Regions from separate parts of the Pseudoalteromonas sp. S4492 genome, predicted to be linked through region 1. Evidence: predicted binding sites of a transcription regulator. Region 1 holds the regulator's gene; the other holds the start of a gene.
The links. The regulator NrdR, encoded in region 1, represses ribonucleotide reductase genes. The targets are predictions, from matches to a motif close to AAACACNANATNTNGTGTTT.

Region 1 (10,197 bases):
GCCTTCACTGAAGCTTGCCAGCCAAATGTTATTTTGATTGTCACGGAAAATATCGGCAAACCAAATGCTTTGATCGAGCTGGCTTGGCTCAACCCATTGCCAATCCCCTGAGTTATCACGAAATAACAGTCGGCCGTAAGTCGAAATCCAGAGCGCCCCATCAGAGTCACTCATAAATTTATAAACGGCAGAGTTACTCGCATTGGGCAGTGGGAATGGACGCAGCTCGTCATCTAAATCAAGAAAGTAGGCACCCAGCTCTGAGGCAAGGTATAAGTTACCTTCAAGCCACGCCATATCATGAATAATGGTTTGTGCTAAACGCTCAGGTAATGAAACCTTGGCAGTAAGCTCTAATCGTAATTTAGCAAAGTCAGATGAAGTATTGGTTAAACGCAATAAATGGCGCTCATTGACCAGCCAAATGCCTTCTGGCGATAATGCCATTTGACTCACCGAACCAACAATTTGCGTAATAGCGGTGGCATTGGAGACCGGTACAATTAACGCGGAGTTTTGATTGAGTGTGACTTGATTTCGAGCAACATAATAAAGGCCATTGGCTGCAATCCAAATGCTGCCTTTGGAATCTTCGAGAATATCGCGAACCGGGCCTTTTACATTAAAGGTCTGCGACATCATGGTCTTAGGGTCCAGTGTTACCAAGCCATTTTTGGTACCAACCCAAAGTAACCCTGTGCTATCGACTAATAGTTTATTAATACCATTACTTGGCAGGAAGTCGCTGTTTTGCGTATTGAAGTTAGTGAACGTGTTACCATCAAAGCGGCTTAGACCAAACTGGGTACCCAGCCACATATAGCCTTGCTCATCTTGGGCAATACTTTTTAAGGATTGTGATGGCAAGCCATTTTGGATGTTCCACTGTTTGACCACATACTCTGTGATAGATGCAAACGCAGGCATGCTGCAAAACACCAACAAACAGACAACTAGAAATCGCATCATATACTTGCCACCAAGTAACACTTAACTCATCGTTTAAAAAGGTAAATAACCAGCTTTAAACAAGGCTTGAACACAAATTAATGAAAAAACACCTGCTAAAATATCATCAGCCATGATGCCCAAGCCACCGTGTAAACGTCTATCTAAAATTCGGATAGGACCTGGTTTAGCGATATCAAAAAAGCGGAACAATAAAAAACCCACCAACAGTGACTGCCAACTCAATGCAGCACCAATCATGGTGATATAATAACCAGCAACTTCATCCCAAACAATGGCTGGATGATCATGTACCCCTAAGTCATCTGCTGTTTTACCACATGCCCAAATACCAAACACGCTGATCACGATTGCAAACACAATCTGTAACCACAGCGGAAAGTACATCGTGGTGAAAATAAATGGCAAAGCAGCAAAAGTACCAAATGTGCCTGGCGCTTTAGGGGCAAGGCCTAAGCCAAAACCCAAACCAAAAAATTGGTGTGGGCGTTTTAAATTGAATAAACGGTTACTGCTCAAACCGGCTCCTTCGCGAAGTGCTGAAAGCCCTTTCCTTGATAGTTAAACTTTTCACCATCAAGTAATAGCTCAATCTCACCTTCGCCACTTTTAATTTGCCCAACACAACTTGCTTCAACACCATATTGGCGTAATTTCATATCAACCATGCTTTTATTGCTTTCAGGCACAGTAAACAGCAACTCGTAATCGTCACCGTAATTTAAGATATAATCAAACTGCTCGGCACGTGGAATCGACGAATTTAATGCATCAGAAACAGGCACTTTATCGACATTGATCACCGCACTAACTTGCGATAGCGCTAAAATATGGCCTAAATCTGCCAACAAGCCATCAGAAATATCGATAGCCGCAGAGGCCGCGCCTCGCAAAACCTGACCTGCTGCTACACGAGGCGTCGGATAATCAAAGCGATTATTTAAATAGCTTAAATGTTCAGGGGCAATATCAAGGCCTTGTTTACGGGCTTCAATAGCTACACCAGCATCACCTAATGGGCCTGTTACATAAATCCAATCGCCAACTTTAGCACCGCTACGGCGTAGTGCTTTGCCTTCAGGCACAATACCTTTAGCGCAGATTGTAATAGTTAAAGGGCCTTGGGTGGTATCACCACCAATGATTTGCACATTGAAGTACTCTGCAATTTCATGCATACCTTCAGTGAACTCTTCAAGCCACTCTATATTTACCTCAGGCAAGGTTAAGCCAACCGAAATCCACGTAGGTTCAGCGCCCATTGCCGCAAGATCACTTAAATTAACAGCTAACGCCCGATGCCCAAGGGCACGCGCAGAGATGTCATCAAAAAAGTGTACGCCCGCAACTAAGGTGTCTGTTGTTACCGCCAATTGACAGTTTTCAGGCACAGTTACTAAGGCACAATCGTCACCAATACCTAGGTTCACATCACGGCGAATAATGCCACGACCCTTAAAGTAACGATTGATTAGTTCAAATTCCTTCATACACAAAAAAGCCGGCCCAAGCCGGCTCTCCTTTACGGGGCTACTTACTTACGCAGCTCTTTAACTGCTTTATCAAGTACACCGTTGACAAACTTATGGCTGTCTTCAGCACCAAACATCTTCGCAAGCTCAATGCCTTCATTGATTGCCACTTTGTAAGGTACGTCTTCACGGAATTTCAGCTCATAGGCAGACAGACGTAAAATTGCTTTTTCGACCATGTCTAACTCATCTGCTGGGCGTGCTAAATGTGGCGCAACGATTTCATCTAATTGCTTACAGTTAACAACAACACCGCGTGCTAGGTCTTTGAAATATTCGACGTCGATCTTAGTCACATCATTTTCAATTAACATTTGCTGTTCAATATCAGCAATTGGGTTACCGCTTAACTGCCAAGAGTATACGGCTTGAAGTGCTAAGATACGTGCTTTACGTCTTGCTGCTGGTTTCACAGAGATTCCTTAAACTTAAATTTTGTCTAACACATTAACCATTTCAAGCGCGCCTAAAGCAGCTTCGCCGCCTTTATTACCCATTTTGGTACCTGCGCGCTCAATTGCTTGCTCAATGCTTTCAGTGGTTAATACGCCAAATGCAACCGGGATATCATACTCAAGAGATACTTGCGCAAGACCTTTGTTTGATTCGCCAGCGACTAAATCAAAGTGTGGTGTACCACCTCTGATCACTACGCCTAAAGCGATGATTGCATCGTGTTCTTTCTTTGCTGCAACGCGTTTCGCTGCTAAAGGTAATTCAACGGCACCTGGTACGTAAACAACAGTAATGTCGTCATCAGATACGCCACCTGTGCGCTTAAGCTCATCAACAGCACCTGCTAATAGGCTGCTACCAATAAAGTCATTAAAGCGAGAAATGACAATGGCAAATTTTTTGCCCGGTGCGTATTTGTTACCTTCAATAATTTTCATTTAATAACCCTAAAAAATAAGTTTAAGCGGTTGCGATTGCGCAAAAATTACGGCGCATAATACCACAAAAATATAAAAGTAGCCTAGAAAATCTGTTTTCCCTAATTAAGAGCGCGGCTCAACGTAGTCAACCACTTCTAAGTGGAAACCAGATAATGCATGGTACTTCTTAGGACGGCTCATTAAGCGCATCTTTTCAATACCTAAATCAGCCAAAATCTGAGACCCCACGCCCACTGTACGCGATGTACCTTGGAACTTTCGATGACTGACATTTTCGCCCGCATCTTCAGCAGCAAACGCTTTAACGGTTGCTTCTAAGTCTTCAGTTGATTCTTGTTTACCTAAAATAACCAGCACGCCGTTGTGCTCAGCGATATAAGCCATTGCATCTGATAAGCCCCAGCTACGATCAGCACTTCTATCTGATAATAGAATGTCGTTAAAGGTGCTTTGTAAGTGAACACGTACTAGCGTAGGTTCATCTTTCGATACTTCACCTTTTTGTAAAACATAGTGAAGCTGACCATCAATAGTGTCTTTGTAGGTCACTAAATCAAACTCACCGTGATCTGTTGGCAGTTTACATTTAGCAACGCGCTCAATGGTGGTTTCGTTTAGGTTTCGGTATTCGATTAAATCTGCAATAGTGCCAATCTTTAAGTCATGCTCTTTAGCAAATACTTCAAGATCTGGGCGACGAGCCATGGTGCCATCTGCATTTAAGATTTCAACAATTACAGATGAAGGCTCAAGACCTGCTAAACGCGCTAAATCACAACCTGCTTCGGTATGACCAGCACGTGTTAACACGCCACCTGGCTGCGCCATGATAGGAAAAATATGCCCTGGTTGTACAATATCGCTCGGCACGGCACCTTTAGCAATTGCCGCTTGCACTGTACGAGCACGGTCAGCTGCTGAAATACCCGTTGTTACGCCTTTCGCTGCTTCAATCGACATGGTGAAGTTAGTTGAAAAAGCAGCCCCGTTATTTTTCACCATTAACGGCAAATCTAACTGCTGACAACGCTCTTGTGTCATTGTTAAACAAATTAAACCACGACCATGTGTTGCCATAAAATTGATAGCATCAGCACTAATGTGCTCTGCTGCGATAATTAAATCGCCTTCATTTTCTCGGTCTTCATCGTCCATTAAAATAACCATTTTACCGGCTTTAATGTCATCGATAATTTCTTGCGCGCTGTGTAAATTCATAATGTGCCCATGAGAGTATGATTAATAGTGACGTATCTGTACTTATTTAATAAAGCCAGCTTGTGCGAGCAAGCTCATTGATATGTCTGAACGGGAAGGTTGTTCGGCCCCTTTTATTAGGCGCTCTAAATAGCGAGCAATCTGGTCAACTTCTAAGTTCACCTGAGTCCCCACCTGAAATTCTGCAATCGTAGTTTGCTCAGCAGTATGCGGAACAATCGTCAACTTAAAGCGATTTTGCTCGACCTCGTTGACCGTTAAGCTAATGCCATCAATACACACCGAACCTTTGTACGGAATATATTTCATTAAATCGCTATCTGTACTTAGCCAGTACTCTGTTGCACGAGCATTAGGGCTGATACTTTCAACGGTCGCAATACCATCAACATGGCCTGACACTAAGTGTCCACCTAAACGAGAAATAGGTTGCATGGCTTTTTCAAGATTAACTGTTTGCCCTTTTTTGTAATGAGCAAACCCAGTTAAGCTGATGGTTTCGTTTGATAAGTCAGCACTAAAACCATCGCTATGTTTAGCGACAACCGTTAAACACACACCGTTGGTGGCAATACTGTCACCGAGCTTGACGTCTTTCATATCCAAATTAGCGCTTTGAATACGAATAGCTAGATCACCTTGCTTTTGTGTTAGTTCAACAATTTTACCTGTTGCTTCAATAATTCCAGTAAACATAGTGCTACTCTTTATTTTCAATGTCTGTGGCTTGCTTTGCTTTTACCGCTGTTAGGCGGATGTCGTCACCAATCATCACTGTATCAGTAAAGGTCAGTTCAGTGATATCACTCATCATGGTGACTTCTGCAAAGTTTAGTAAGCTTTTGCCCATATCACCTATTAACTTAGGGGCAATATAAACAAAGTATTCGTCAATTAAATCTTGCTCAGCAAACACGCCAGCCAGGGTCGCACCTGCTTCGAGCCAAACGTGATTAAATTGTAGTTCAGCAAGACGCTTTAAAAGTGCCGATAAATCAACTTTATTATTAACTGCTGGCACTACTTCGTGTTTAACAAAGTGAGGCCACTTAGTTTGATTATCAAGCGACGTGGTAAAAATTATCACCGGGCTCTCGATGCTGAATAACGCAAGCTCAGGCGTTAACCTATTTTGTGAGTCAATAATGATTCGGGTAGGTTGGCGTAAAGGCAACGAGGTCGGCATGCTAAATGGCAACTCATCAACACGGACATTAAGTTTGGCATTATCGCTAATAACGGTGTCTGCACCGGTTAAGATAGCACAGCTTTGCGCACGAAATGCTTGCACGTCTTGGCGCGCTTTAGGACCTGTTATCCATTTACTTTGGCCATTATTGAGTGCGGTTTTACCATCTAAACTGCACGCCATTTTACAGGTTACATATGGCAACCCTGTTTCCATTCGCTTTAAAAAGCCTTTGTTTAAATCCCGCGCTTGTTGCTCAAGTAAACCAGATGCCACCTCAATGCCAGCATCGGCTAAAATCTGTAGGCCACGACCACTCACAGCAGGGTTTGGGTCAACCATAGCAGCAATCACCTTGCTAACACCCGCAGCTTTTAAACCTTCGGCACAAGGCGGAGTTCGCCCATAATGACTACAAGGCTCTAAAGTGACATAGGCAGTAGCACCTTTCGCTTTGTCGCCAGCCACGGCTAATGCATTGACTTCAGCATGGCCCTGCCCTGCGATTTGATGAAAGCCTTCACCGACTATTTCGCCATTTTTAACCAGTACACAGCCAACATTAGGATTTGGCGTCGTAGTAAAACGGCCGTGTTTAGCAAGCTCAATGGCACGCGCCATATAAGCAGTATCAAGCTCTGTAAATGACATGATTAATCACCTAAACGAGCGATTTCTTCACCAAACTCGCGAATATCTTCAAATGAACGATAAACCGAAGCAAAGCGTACGTAGGCCACTTTGTCGAGTTTCTTCAGAGATTCCATGATGCACTCACCAATCAAATGGCTAGAGATTTCACGTTCACCCGTGGCACGAAGTTGAGATTTAATGATGTTAACGACTTCGTCGACCTGCTCAGTGCTGACTGGGCGTTTCTCTAAAGCGCGATGCAAGCCATTCAGTAACTTGTCTTCATTGAATGGTTCACGGCTACCGTCTTGCTTGATGACTCTTGGCATAACAAGTTCAGCGCCTTCAAAGGTGGTAAAGCGCTCATGGCATTCGTTACATTCACGTCGACGTCTCACTTGATGACCACCGCCAACAAGTCGAGAATCAATTACTTTGGTATCTTTTGCTGTGCAAAAAGGGCAATGCATAGGGTTCAACTTCCGTTTATAAAAAACAAAAAAAGGCCGCTTTATAAGCGGCCTTTATAATAGCAAAAAACAACGCTATTGTTATCTTAATTACGGTTTAACCAGTAATTAAGCGTAAACTGGTAATTTTTTACAGATAGCTTTAACTTTCTCTTTTACTTCTGCTTGTACAGACTCATCGTTGATGTTGTCTAGTACGTCACAGATCCAGCCAGCAAGCTCTTTTGACTCAGCTTCTTTGAAACCACGGCGAGTAATAGCCGGAGAACCAATACGAAGACCAGACGTTACGAACGGTGAACGAGGGTCGTTTGGTACTGAGTTTTTGTTAACTGTGATGTTTGCGTTACCTAGTGCAGCGTCAGCATCTTTACCTGTGATATCTTTATCGATTAGGTCAAGAAGGAATAAGTGGTTGTCTGTTTTACCAGAAACAACTTTGTAGCCACGCTCTTGTAGTACTTCAACCATCGCTTGTGCGTTCTTAACTACTTGTGCTTGGTACGCTTTGAATTCTGGTTGTAATGCTTCTTTGAAAGCAACCGCTTTAGCAGCGATGATGTGGCATAAAGGACCACCTTGACCGCCAGGGAATACAGCACTGTTTAGCTTTTTGTAGATCTCTTCATCACCACATGCAGAAACGATTAGACCGCCACGAGGACCCGCTAATGTTTTGTGAGTTGTTGTTGTAACAACGTGTGCGTGAGGGATTGGGCTTGGGTATACACCAGCCGCGATAAGACCAGCAACGTGAGCCATATCTACGAATAAGTATGCACCTACTTTATCAGCGATTTCACGGAATTTAGCCCAGTCAACAACGCCTGAATATGCTGAGAAACCAGCGATGATCATTTTTGGCTTGTGCTCTAATGCAAGTGCTTCAACTTGAGCGTAATCAATTTCGCCTGTTTCTTCATTTAGGCCGTATTGAATTGCATTGTACGTTTTACCAGAAAAGTTAACGTGTGAACCGTGAGTTAAGTGACCACCATGAGCTAAGCTCATACCTAGTACTGTATCATGTGGCTGAAGAAGTGCTTGGAAAACAGCTGCGTTTGCTTGTGAACCCGCATGTGGTTGAACGTTAGCGTAGTCAGTGCCGAATAACTCGTTTGCACGGTCAATAGCTAGTTGCTCAACAACGTCAACATGCTCACAACCGCCATAGTAACGTTTGCCTGGGTAACCTTCAGCGTATTTGTTGGTAAGCTGAGAACCCTGCGCTTCAAGTACGCGTGGGCTACAGTAGTTTTCAGACGCGATCAGTTCGATGTGCTCTTCTTGACGAGCCGTCTCTTTAGTGATGGCTGCAAATAACTCTGGATCGAAATCCGAAATATTCATGCTACGTTCTAACATGGGGTCTCCTAAGGCAACGTGTATGGTGTTTTTTTGAAGGCTGTATTGTACGCTTAAAACGCACTTTTGCCTATCTTGTAAAGATGAACATATTTAAACAGGGATTGAATTTATTTCACAGTGTTTTAATAATGATATTTTTTTATTGATACATAATAAAAATTTATGAATTTAAAATATTTCATAGCTTTTTAAAATGTTATTTCAACAAAAAATAGCCCTGTTACATTGCGTTTTTATAGGGGCAAACTAAGCTTATAGGACTGGTCAATATCAAGGATGGTATAAGTTCATGTTAGCTAAACCAATATACGAATTAGTCCCCTACGGATACTTTTTTCTCGGCATCAGTTGTATCACATTAGCCAATGATTATGTGCCTACATTAATCGGTGTCATCTTATTTTTATTAGGTGCTAACATTTGGCGGATGCGTTCTGAAGCCAGAAGAACCGATCATTCAAGCCAGCGAGTTAAACAAAAAAAACTTCGCTATTACTATGAATTTAAACCTTTTATTATTTTTATTTCGGCATTCACTTTGATGCAATGGACACAAAATGAACTCGTCTCTGTGATCAGCATTTTGCTGTGTATTGCGGCTGGGGTCATTCTAAGTATGCGGGTTTTAAACCGTCATAGTCATTCGTTACTTCATTAAAGGCTTCACTTAAAGACTGCATTAAAAAGAGCGGCTTAGCCGCTCTTTACTTGCTGTTATGCTAATTTATTTAACAGCTCAGTGCGAAGCAATTGATAATCAAACTTAATATCTTCTGCTAAACACTGTTTTGCTAATGCATCTGCCAGTGGTTTCGGCATAGGCAATTCGATGTCTAAAATTTGCTCTACGCTGTCTTTGAATTTAGCTGGGTGTGCAGTCGCTAAAAAGATACCTGCACTGCCATCAGCTAGATTTTCTTTCAAGCCCTGATAAGCAATTGCAGTATGAGGCTCTGCGATGTAACCGGTTTGATGAATTTTTTTCATCACCTCTTTTGTTTCTTCTTCACCTACACAGCTTGAATAAAAGTCATCATAGCTAAACCATTCGTTATCTAGCATAAATTGCACTCGTGGCCAGTTATTCGGTTTACTTACATCCATAGCGTTGGATAACGACTCAAGGGTGTCATTTGGCGCCCACTCTTTGCTTTGTAAGAAACGTGGCACTGTGTCGTTTTGGTTAGTGGTAGCGCTTAATTTCGCTACTGGCATACCAAGCACAGCACCAATCATTGCAGCGCACACATTACCAAAGTTACCACTAGGTACTGAGATATGCGCTTTACTGCGCTGCTCTTTTGGTAATTGAGCAATCGCTTCAAAGTAATAGCATACCTGTGCAACTAAGCGACTGATATTGATTGAGTTTGCTGAGTTTAGACCAAGCTTTTGTTTAACTTCGTCGTCTAAAAAGGCTTGCTTTACCATGCTTTGGCAATCATCAAAGCTGCCATCAACCGCATAGCAGTGAATGTTATTACCTAAAGTAGTGAATAGCTTTTGTTGCGCTAATGAAATCTTACCTTTCGGGTATAAGATCACGACATCGATATTAGGCTTATTATAAAAAGCATGGGCAACCGCCGCCCCTGTATCGCCTGATGTAGCCGTTAAAATCGTGACTTTTTCGCCCTGATTAAATTGCGCAAGACACTCAGCCATAAAACGGCCGCCAAAGTCTTTAAACGCAAGCGTTGGGCCATGAAATAATTCAAGGCAATAAATGTCTTTTTCTACTTCAACTAATTTCACATCAAAGTTAAAGGCATTTTGCACCATCTGTGCAACGGTATCGGCAGGAAGCTCGTCACCAATAAGGTGCGATAAAATCTTGCTGCTACGGCTAACAAAGTCTAAATCAAGTAACGCATCAATATCTTGAATTGGCGTAAGACTATTAGGGAAGAATACACCTTGAT
Region 2 (10,197 bases), on a different contig from region 1:
GGTAAGTAACCTTCATCATCTTTTAACTTAGCGGTTGTTGAATCGCCAAATACTTTTACTAAGGCACTTGGTGTGACTTGATAGTGCACATCAAATTCAATACCGTATAGTTTTGCGTCTTTACTAGTAAACTGATAAACCGCCATCGCATCTTCATCAGCATCAGCTTGACTGGTTAAGCCATTATCTTCATCAAAGGCTAAGCCCGTATTCTGCTGGTAATAGTAGTTTTCAATATCGTTATAGAAAAAGTTAACGGTATAACCAAAGTCACCAATAAAACGACGGAAACTTAAATCAAAGTTGGTTGATGTTTCTTGTTTGATATCTTCAGGTTCAAAATGAATTTCACCGTCTTCGATATGATAGCCAAGACCTAGTTCATAAGTGCCTGTTGCAATATGAACACCATTTGATAGTAATTCAGCACTTAGCGGCGCACGCTCAGAACGAGATACACTTAAAGCAACACTTTGGCCTTCTTGATACTGCCAAATTGCGCCTGCAGATAAGCTAAGGTTAGTGAAATCTTCACTGTAGTTAATGATTTCTGCTTCTTCTTCATCGTGATCTTCTTCTTCTGCTTCATGATCATGATGATGTTCAGCCATGCTAACTGCAGAGTCGATTTGGTAATCTTCAAGTCGTGCACCTAATTCAACGGTAACATCACCAAATTGACGCTCTTCAAGCATGAATAATGCATTTGATTTTGTCACACTTGCAGGTGTAAAGGCTTCTTCACCATCTGCATCATAGTCAGATTCAGTGTAATGATAACCCGCCATACCGTGCCAAAGACCTAATTTATGCTCAACAGTGGCACGTGCTTCTGTGGTTTTGTTTGAAAACACAGTACCAACAGCACCATCTTCAATTTCAGCATGTTTATAGTCAGTGTAACCAACACGTAATGAGATATTTTCAATCCAATTATCATGCAGCGCATAGCTCATGTAACCTTGCCAACGATCTTGCTCTAATTGTGCAAAAACAGACTCTTCATGTTCTTCTTCATCATGATCAGCCGCTTCTTCTTCATGATGGTGGTGTTCATGTGCTGGAATACCATAGTCAGTTTCGATACGACCATAAGATACACCTAAGGTCAGGTGTTCACCCACATAGCTGGTACCGAAGTTTACATTTTGGCTATCGATAAAGGTATTTTCAACACTGTTAGCTGTTTCGTGCTCTTCATGATCTTCACCTTCATGTTCATCGTGCTCCTCAGGAAGCTCGAATGTTGGTGTTTTATAGTCATGGCCTTTACGCTTAGTACCATCAAAATGGAAGTTGAAGCCATCGTTACCGGTTTCAAGTTTTGCAGCATAGGTGTTGGTATTTGATACTGTATCGTGAGTGTACTGAGCAGCACCGGTTAAAGTGTCAATGTTATCGGTAGGAATACGGTTATCAACTACGTTAACCACACCACCAATTGCGCCAGAGCCATAAAGTAGGGTAGCTGGGCCGCGAAGTACTTCGATTTGCTCAGCTGCTAAGCTGTCGTTCGATGTTGCGTGATCTGGACCAATACGAGATGCATCGCTGCTATCAAGACCATTTTGAGTGATTTTAACACGTGGACCATCTAAGCCACGAATAATCGGGCTCGAAGATACTGGGCCAAAGTAACTGGCATTAACGCCTGGTAATCCTTTAAGTGTTTCGCCTAGAGTTGGTTTTGCCTTATCTTTTAGTTCATCACCGGCTAAAACATTCACTGGTGAAATCATTTCAAGGCTATTTTTATGAAGTGCAGAGGCATAAACAACCACAGTCTCAACTGAGGTTGGGGTAAGTGTAACAACCAGGTTTTGATTTTCACCGTTGATAGCAACGCGTTTATCAATGTAATTGTCTTTACTAATGTGCAGCTGGCCTTTGTTGTCTACATCAATTTTAAATTGACCTTGTGTATCGGTGACAACAGATTGCGATTTACCATGTACGTGTATTTCGGCATTACTGATAGGTTGTTGGTTTTTATCTAATACTTGACCTGTGATCACAGCAGCCATTGTTGATTGGGAAAACAGCGCAGCGGCAACAGCACTAGAAAGAATTGAAAGTTGCTTCATCATTACTACTTCTAAGTTTGTTGTTGAGTGTTGTGATATAATATAACACCGCAATTTTTTAACTGCAATAACGTTATACTATAACTTTACCTTATGTCGCGATTTTAACACCATACACTATACTTAGACTGTTACAGTGAGATGGCCAACTCTTATGTCTGATAAAAATAGGGTGTTTAAAGCAAATTTTACGATTGCTGATTTAAGAGCAAATCGTAATCACAAAGAGGTGTTTACTACGGCCTGTGGTCGTCGTGAAAGCTATCAGCATTTTGTACTTAAACTATTAAGTTATTGCTTATTTTCTCATAATGAATCGGCCATCTTGAATACAAGCCATAGCGATTCTGAGCCTGATGTATCAATAAAAGCGTTGGATGATCATTATCAAACCTGGCTGGCTGTTGACCAACCCGATATTGTGCAGCTCAATAAAATAGCGAAACGAGTGGATGAATTATGGGTTGTTACGACGCTAAACCATGAGTGGTTACAAGAGTATGAGCATCAACTAGAGCTGATAAATAATAGCCATTTAATTGCTTTTGATGGCAACTTTATTGAGCAATTGGCGAGTCATTTAACGAAGAACTTACAGTGGGATGTAACCATAGATCAACAAACAGTGAGTGTGTCAGACAAAGAAAACTTCTACCAAACAAATGAACTTGTGTGGCATTAAAGTTCTATTTTCACCTTACCATTGGGTTTACTACAACACAGTAACACTTCGCCTGTTCGAACAAACGCAAGTGGCTCTTGATTGTAGCTCACATCACCTTCAACTAATTTTGCACGGCATGCGCCACAATAACCTTCACGGCATTGGTAGGGGACATCTATTTTGTGTTGTTCTAGGCATTCAAGGAGAGATGAACAGCCAGAATCAAAATCAAGATCCTGGCTGTCTGTTCCTGCAAGGATAACCTGTGCAGTGGTATTCGCGCTCATTACAGGTCGAAGTCACCAAAATCTGATGCATCAACTTGTGAATCAATTTGGCCAACTAGGTAAGAGCTGATTTCAGCTTCTTGCGGCGCAACCTGAACATTGTCAGATACTAACCATGAGTTGATCCAAGGAATAGGGTTACTCTTACTTTCAAATTGAGCTGGCAAACCTACCGCAGTCATACGTGCATTTGTAATGTATTCAACGTATTGACATAAGATATCTTTGTTAAGACCGATCATTGAACCATCTTTAAATAGATACTCAGCCCAATCTTTTTCTTGTTCAGCGGCCTCTTTAAACATCTGGATCGCTTCTTCACGGCATTGTGCAGCAACGATTGCCATTTCTGGGTCGTCTTTACCTTCTTGCATGATGTTTAAGATGTGTTGCGTACCAGATAAGTGCAATGCTTCATCACGCGCGATTAGCTTGATGATTTTTGCATTACCTTCCATTAATTCACGTTCTGCGAACGCAAATGAACAAGCAAAACTAACGTAGAAGCGAATCGCTTCAAGAATGTTAACCGACATCATCGCAAGGTAAAGTTGCTTTTTAAGATCAAAAAGGTTGACCTTAACTTCTTCACCGTTGATCACATGTTTACCTTCACCGTACAGGTTGTAAACAGAAATCATGTTGATTAAGTCATCGTAGTATTTAGTTACGGCATCCGCACGCTCGCTGATTTTCTCGTTACTTACGATGTCATCAAAGATAAGCTCTGGCGATTGCGTCACGTTACGAATAATGTGCGTGTATGAACGGCTGTGAATGGTTTCACTGAATGCCCATGTTTCAATCCATGTTTCAAGCTCAGGAATAGACACAATGGGTAGTAACGCAACGTTAGGCGAGCGACCTTGTACACTATCAAGTAATGTTTGATATTTTAAGTTACTCAAAAAGATGTGTTTTTCGTGCTCTGGTAACGCTTGGAAGTCAAGACGGTCTTTACTTACGTCAACCTCTTCAGGACGCCAAAAGAACGATAATTGTTTTTCAATTAGCTTCTCGAAGATAGGGTACTTTTGTTGGTCGTAACGTGACACGTTTACAGTTTGGCCGAAAAACATCGGTTCTTGTAATTGGTTATTATGATTTCGGCTAAAAGTTGTATATGACATAGTGATTACTCAAAAAACAGTCAGGACAAAGCGGGCTAATGAGCCCGCTTTTGTTATGTTATTAATTTAATTAGATTTTACAAGCGCCGCCTGCACAACCATCATCTTCCACCTCTGGTGTTAGCTCATCTTGAGCATCCGATGCACCGTCACGCGTGTTGTGATAGTACAGGGTTTTAACACCAAGTTTGTAAGCAGTCAGTAGGTCTTTTAATAGCACCTTCATAGGTACTTTACCGCCTTCGTACTTAGATGGATCATAGTTAGTGTTAGCAGAAATCGTTTGGTCAACGAACTTTTGCATAATACCAACAAGTTGTAGGTAACCATCGTTTGAAGGAATATCCCACAGTAGCTCGTAGTTATCTTTCAGATTTTCATAATCTGGCACTACTTGCTTTAAGATACCATCTTTACTTGCTTTAACGCTGATATGACCACGTGGTGGCTCAATACCATTTGTTGCGTTAGAGATTTGTGATGATGTCTCTGAAGGCATAAGGGCAGATAGCGTTGAGTTTCGCATACCGTGCTCTTGAATGCTTGCACGTAATGAATCCCAATCTAAGTGAAGTGGTTCATTACAGAACTGATCTAGGTCACGTTTGTAAGTATCTGTTGGCATAATGCCTTGAGAATACGTTGTCTCGTTAAATTTAGGACACGCACCGCGCTCTTTTGCTAACTCATTTGATGCTTTCATTAGATAATATTGAATTGCTTCAAATGTTTTGTGAGTTAGCGCGTTTGCGCTGCCATCTGAGTAACGCTTACCATTCTTCGCTAAGTAGTAAGCAAAGTTGATTACACCGATACCTAGCGTACGACGACCCATCGTTGCGTTTTTAGCTGCAGGAACTGGGTAGTCTTGGAAATCAAGTAAGTTATCAAGGGCACGAACAGCAAGTTCAGCAAGCTCTTCTAATTCATCTAATGACTCAATCGCACCTAAGTTAAACGCTGAAAGCGTACAAAGTGCAATTTCACCTTCTTCATCCATTACATTGCTTAGCGGCTTAGTCGGTAATGCAATCTCTAAACATAAGTTAGATTGACGAATTGGCGCCACAGTCGAGATGAACGGGCTGTGCGTATTACAGTGGTCAACGTTTTGTAAGTAGATACGACCTGTGCTCGCACGCTCTTGTGCAAACATTGAGAATAACTCAATCGCTTTAATACGCTTTTTACGAATAGACTCATCTTGTTCGTACTTAACATATAGCTCATCAAATTTGGCTTGATCTTCAAAGAACGCATCGTATAAACCCGGTACATCTGACGGGCTAAATAATGTGATGTAATCGTCTTTGATTAAACGGCTATACATTAATTTGTTGAACTGTACACCGTAGTCAAGGTGACGAACACGGTTGTCTTCAACACCACGGTTATTCTTAAGCACAAGTAAGTTTTCAACTTCTAAGTGCCATAGTGGGTAGAATAGGGTTGCTGCGCCGCCACGTACACCACCTTGAGAACAGCTTTTAACTGCTGTTTGGAAGTGTTTATAAAACGGGATACAGCCAGTGTGGTACGCTTCGCCGTTACGAATTGGGCTACCTAGCGCACGAATGCGACCGGCATTGATACCAATACCTGCACGTTGTGAAACATACTTAACAATCGCAGACGATGTTGCATTGATAGAATCTAGGCTATCACCACATTCAATTAATACACATGAACTGAACTGACGTGTTGGTGTACGCACACCTGCCATAATTGGTGTTGGTAATGAAATCTTGAATGTCGATACTGCATCGTAAAAACGCTTGATGTAATCAAGACGTGTCTCTTTTGGATAATCAGAGAATAAGCTTGCAGCCACTAAGATATATAAAAACTGTGCACTTTCGTAAATCTCGCCAGTAACACGGTTTTGAACTAAATACTTACCTTCAAGTTGCTTAACAGCAGCGTAGCTGAAGTTTAAGTCACGGTTGTGATCGATGTAAGCATCTAACTCATCAATTTCTTGCTCGGTATAATCAACTAATAGGTGTTGATCATAACGCTTGTCTTCAACTAATTTCGTGATGTGATCGTGTAAGCGTGGTGGCTCAAATTGGCCATATGCTTTTTTACGTAAATGGAATACAGCTAAGCGAGCAGCAAGGTACTGGTAATCAGGCGTATCTTTAGAGATCTGATCAGCTGCAGCTTTGATGATAGTTTCATGAATGTCGTCGGTGCGAATGCCGTCATAAAATTGAATATGAGATTTTAATTCAACTTGTGAGACAGACACATTATCAAGACCTTCTGCGGCCCAAGCGATCACGCGATGGATCTTATCGAGATCAAGTGACTCTTTACGGCCGTCACGTTTGCTTACAGATAGCTGTTGGTTCATAGTTTTGCCTGTATTCCTTGGGAAATTATAGTTGTAAAGACAAAGGTATTCTTTATGTAATTATTATTATTAAACACCAGAGAACTAATTGAATAACATTTAGCCACAATATCTGGTGTTGTTTAAATTGCAGATCACAAGATAGTGTGGTCTGCGCTGTTTTGCAAGGGATAGAATTGCCCCATTTTGTGGATAACTATTGGATAAACGCTTTGTGTTAGTAACCATTAACCTTTGAACATTCATAGACGACGAAATTTGTAGAAATCAACAAAAGATCCAGAAAATTTACCGTAATTAAAAATAAATTTTGACTGTTTTTTTTATCATCAAAGAATGTTCAAAAGTAAATCAGATCACAATATATGGTGTTTTAGATATTAAATAACACTATATATGGTTAAAGCCATCAATTGGTGAGTGCCAATTGAAATCCGCTTGCCAGCCAAGCGCAGCGTCGACACTGGGTATGTAACCCCATAACGCCGTGGCGCTGTACATATTTGCAGCCTTTGCTGCTTGAATATCACGCTCAGCATCACCGATATACAAACAACGGCTCGGATCAACCTCTAAGATCTCAGCGGTATGGAGAAGTGGATCCGGCGATGGTTTTGCCACTGATAATGTATCACCACTGACAACAGCCTGGGCATTACTTAATGACGGGATTGCTTGCACTAAAGGTTCAGTTAAAAAGCCGGGCTTATTGGTCATAATGCCCCACTTAATATTGTTTTGCTTAAGCGCAATTAAAAGCTGCTCGATGCCAGTGAAGCATTTGCTGTGTACAGCGATATCTTCGGCATAGTAATCCAGAAGCTGTTGGCGTAAAGCAAGTTGTTCAAGTTCAGGCCATTTATCACCAAAGCCGGCTTCTAATAATGCATTAGCGCCATTAGATGCAGCAGGGCGGTATATATGTTCAGCAACAGGGGCCACATTAGCATCTGCTAACACACGGTTTAATGCGCCACCTAAATCATCTGCGGTATCGAGTAGTGTGCCATCTAAATCAAAGATAAAGGCATCAAAATCGATAGAGGGTGTTTGCACACCACTCATTATGCTAGTTTCTCAAAGTGCAGGATGTAATTAACACTTACATCATCATTTAAGCTGTATTGCTTTGAAAATGGATTGTAGTTAAGGCCAGTACTGGCTCTTACTTTTAGACCCGCTTCTTCTGCCCACGCAATGAGTTGTGCTGGTTTGATAAACTTTTTGTGGTCATGGGTACCTTCAGGCACCATTTTTAATAGCTTTTCAGCACCTACGATGGCAAACAAATAAGCTTTTGGTGTTTTATTTAGTGTTGAGAAAAACACATCGGCGCCCGGTTTAGCAAGCTCAGCGACAGCGCGGATAATAGAAGCTGGATCTGGAACATGCTCAAGCATTTCCATACAGGTTACAACATCAAAGCGAGCAGGGTGCTCAGCAGCAAACTGTTCTGCAGGTACCTTTATATAGTCAACAGGCACGCCTGTTTCTAAACTATGTAATTTAGCAACGGTTAAAGGCTCTTGGCCCATATCGATGCCAGTTACTTTTGCGCCCATACGCGCCATACTTTCACTTAAAATGCCGCCACCACAGCCAACATCTAAGGTTTCCTTATCAAATAAGCCGCCCACTTTATCAGCGACAAAATCCAAACGCAGAGGATTTATTTCATGAAGGGGTTTGAACTCTCCGTCGCGGTCCCACCAACGTTCAGCGATGGCTTCAAACTTTGCAATTTCTGCATTATCTACATTTTGATGCTCGGTCATAAAAAACTTCCTCGTTAATCTGAGGCCATTATATAGGGGGAAATTAATAAATCGCAAAGATTTAGCGCCTGTAAATCTAAATAAATTGTGATAGCATGGTCTGGAAATAATAACTAAAGCTCTTAAGACGGCGGTTTGCCTCTTAATGAGTCAATACTGAAGGAATGTGAAATCAAATGACTGATCTCGCCAATGAAATTCTGCCAGTCAATATTGAAGATGAATTAAAAAATTCCTACCTAGATTATGCAATGAGTGTAATCGTAGGACGTGCATTGCCAGACGTACGTGACGGCTTAAAGCCAGTTCACCGCCGCGTTTTATTCGCAATGAACGAACTCAATAATGATTGGAATAAACCTTACAAGAAATCAGCACGTGTTGTTGGTGATGTAATCGGTAAATACCACCCACATGGCGACAGCGCGGTATATGACACCATCGTTCGTATGGCGCAGCCTTTCTCATTACGCTATATGCTTGTTGACGGCCAAGGTAACTTTGGTTCTGTTGACGGTGACTCTGCGGCAGCAATGCGTTATACGGAAGTCCGTATGGCGAAAATGTCACATGAATTATTAGCTGACTTAGAAAAAGAAACGGTTGATTACGTACCTAACTACGACGGTACTGAGCAAATTCCTGACGTATTACCTACAAAAGTACCTAACTTATTAGTAAACGGTTCTTCAGGTATCGCGGTTGGTATGGCAACGAACATTCCGCCTCATAACTTAACAGAAGTTATCAATGGCTGTTTAGCGCTTATTCAAAACCCTGATATGTCAATTGCTGATCTTATTGAATATATCCCAGGTCCGGATTTCCCGACTGCGGCGATTATCAATGGTAAAAAAGGCATTGAGCAAGCGTACCTAACAGGTCGTGGTAAGGTATATATCCGTGCTCGTGCTGAAATCGAAGTTGACGAAAAAACCGGTCGTGAAACAATCATCGTTCACGAAATCCCTTATCAAGTTAACAAAGCACGTCTTATCGAAAAGATCGCAGAGCTTGTTAAAGATAAGAAGATTGAAGGTATTAGCGCACTACGTGACGAATCAGATAAAGACGGTATGCGTATCGTTATCGAAATCAAACGTGGTGATGTTGGTGAAGTAATCTTAAACAACCTATATGCACAAACTCAGTTACAAACTGTGTTTGGTATGAACATGGTTGCACTTGATAATAACCAACCTAAGTGTTTCAACTTAAAAGAAATGCTTGAAGCGTTTATCATTCACCGCCGCGAAGTGGTAACACGTCGTACAGTATTTGATTTACGTAAAGCCCGTGACCGCGCTCATACGCTTGAAGGCTTAGCAATTGCCCTTGCGAATATCGACCCAATTATCGAACTTATTCGTAAGTCACCAACACCAGCAGAAGCAAAAGCTGCATTAACAGCACGTTCTTGGGAACTAGGTACTGTTAAAGCAATGCTTGAAAAAGCAGGTGAAGATAACGTAGCACGTCCTGATTGGTTAGCCGCTGATTTAGGTATCCGTGACGGTCAGTACTATTTATCTGAGCAACAAGCACAAGCTATTCTAGACCTACGTTTACACAAATTAACGGGTCTTGAGCACGAGAAGATCTTAGACGAGTACCAAACACTTCTAGATCTAATTGCTGAGCTTTTACACATTCTTTCAAGCCCAGAGCGTCTAATGGAAGTTATCCGCGACGAGCTAGTAGAAATCAAAGAGCAATATGGTGACGAACGTCGTACTGAAATCAGTGCAGCTGCTCACGATATTAGCCTTGAAGACCTAATCAATGAAGAAGACGTTGTTGTAACGCTTTCTCACGAAGGTTACGTTAAGTATCAACCATTAACTGACTACGAAGCACAGCGTCGTGGTGGTAAAGGTAAATCAGCAACGAAGATGAAAGAT

Region 2: the regulator NrdR is predicted to act here: its motif matches at 6,623-6,642, upstream of nrdA (class 1a ribonucleoside-diphosphate reductase subunit alpha).

The regions. Positions count from the first base shown of each region.
Region 1 is NZ_PNCP01000005.1:60,369-70,565, reverse strand. Features, by position in the region: gene CWC28_RS02375 (ligand-binding sensor domain-containing diguanylate cyclase) at 1-969, opposite strand, end outside; gene CWC28_RS02370 (phosphatidylglycerophosphatase A family protein) at 1,003-1,488, opposite strand; gene thiL (thiamine-phosphate kinase) at 1,485-2,459, opposite strand; gene nusB (transcription antitermination factor NusB) at 2,504-2,914, opposite strand; gene ribH (6,7-dimethyl-8-ribityllumazine synthase) at 2,930-3,394, opposite strand; gene ribBA (bifunctional 3,4-dihydroxy-2-butanone-4-phosphate synthase/GTP cyclohydrolase II) at 3,500-4,615, opposite strand; gene CWC28_RS02345 (riboflavin synthase) at 4,658-5,311, opposite strand; gene ribD (bifunctional diaminohydroxyphosphoribosylaminopyrimidine deaminase/5-amino-6-(5-phosphoribosylamino)uracil reductase RibD) at 5,316-6,455, opposite strand; gene nrdR (transcriptional regulator NrdR) at 6,458-6,907, opposite strand; gene glyA (serine hydroxymethyltransferase) at 7,016-8,272, opposite strand; gene CWC28_RS02325 (hypothetical protein) at 8,565-8,933, shown strand; gene thrC (threonine synthase) at 8,990-10,197, opposite strand, start outside.
Region 2 is NZ_PNCP01000036.1:14,012-24,208, reverse strand. Features, by position in the region: gene CWC28_RS10760 (TonB-dependent receptor) at 1-2,084, opposite strand, end outside; gene CWC28_RS10755 (YaeQ family protein) at 2,239-2,766, shown strand; gene yfaE (class I ribonucleotide reductase maintenance protein YfaE) at 2,763-3,035, opposite strand; gene nrdB (class Ia ribonucleoside-diphosphate reductase subunit beta) at 3,035-4,165, opposite strand; gene nrdA (class 1a ribonucleoside-diphosphate reductase subunit alpha) at 4,236-6,521, opposite strand; gene CWC28_RS10735 (HAD family hydrolase) at 6,912-7,586, opposite strand; gene ubiG (bifunctional 2-polyprenyl-6-hydroxyphenol methylase/3-demethylubiquinol 3-O-methyltransferase UbiG) at 7,586-8,296, opposite strand; gene gyrA (DNA topoisomerase (ATP-hydrolyzing) subunit A) at 8,473-10,197, shown strand, end outside.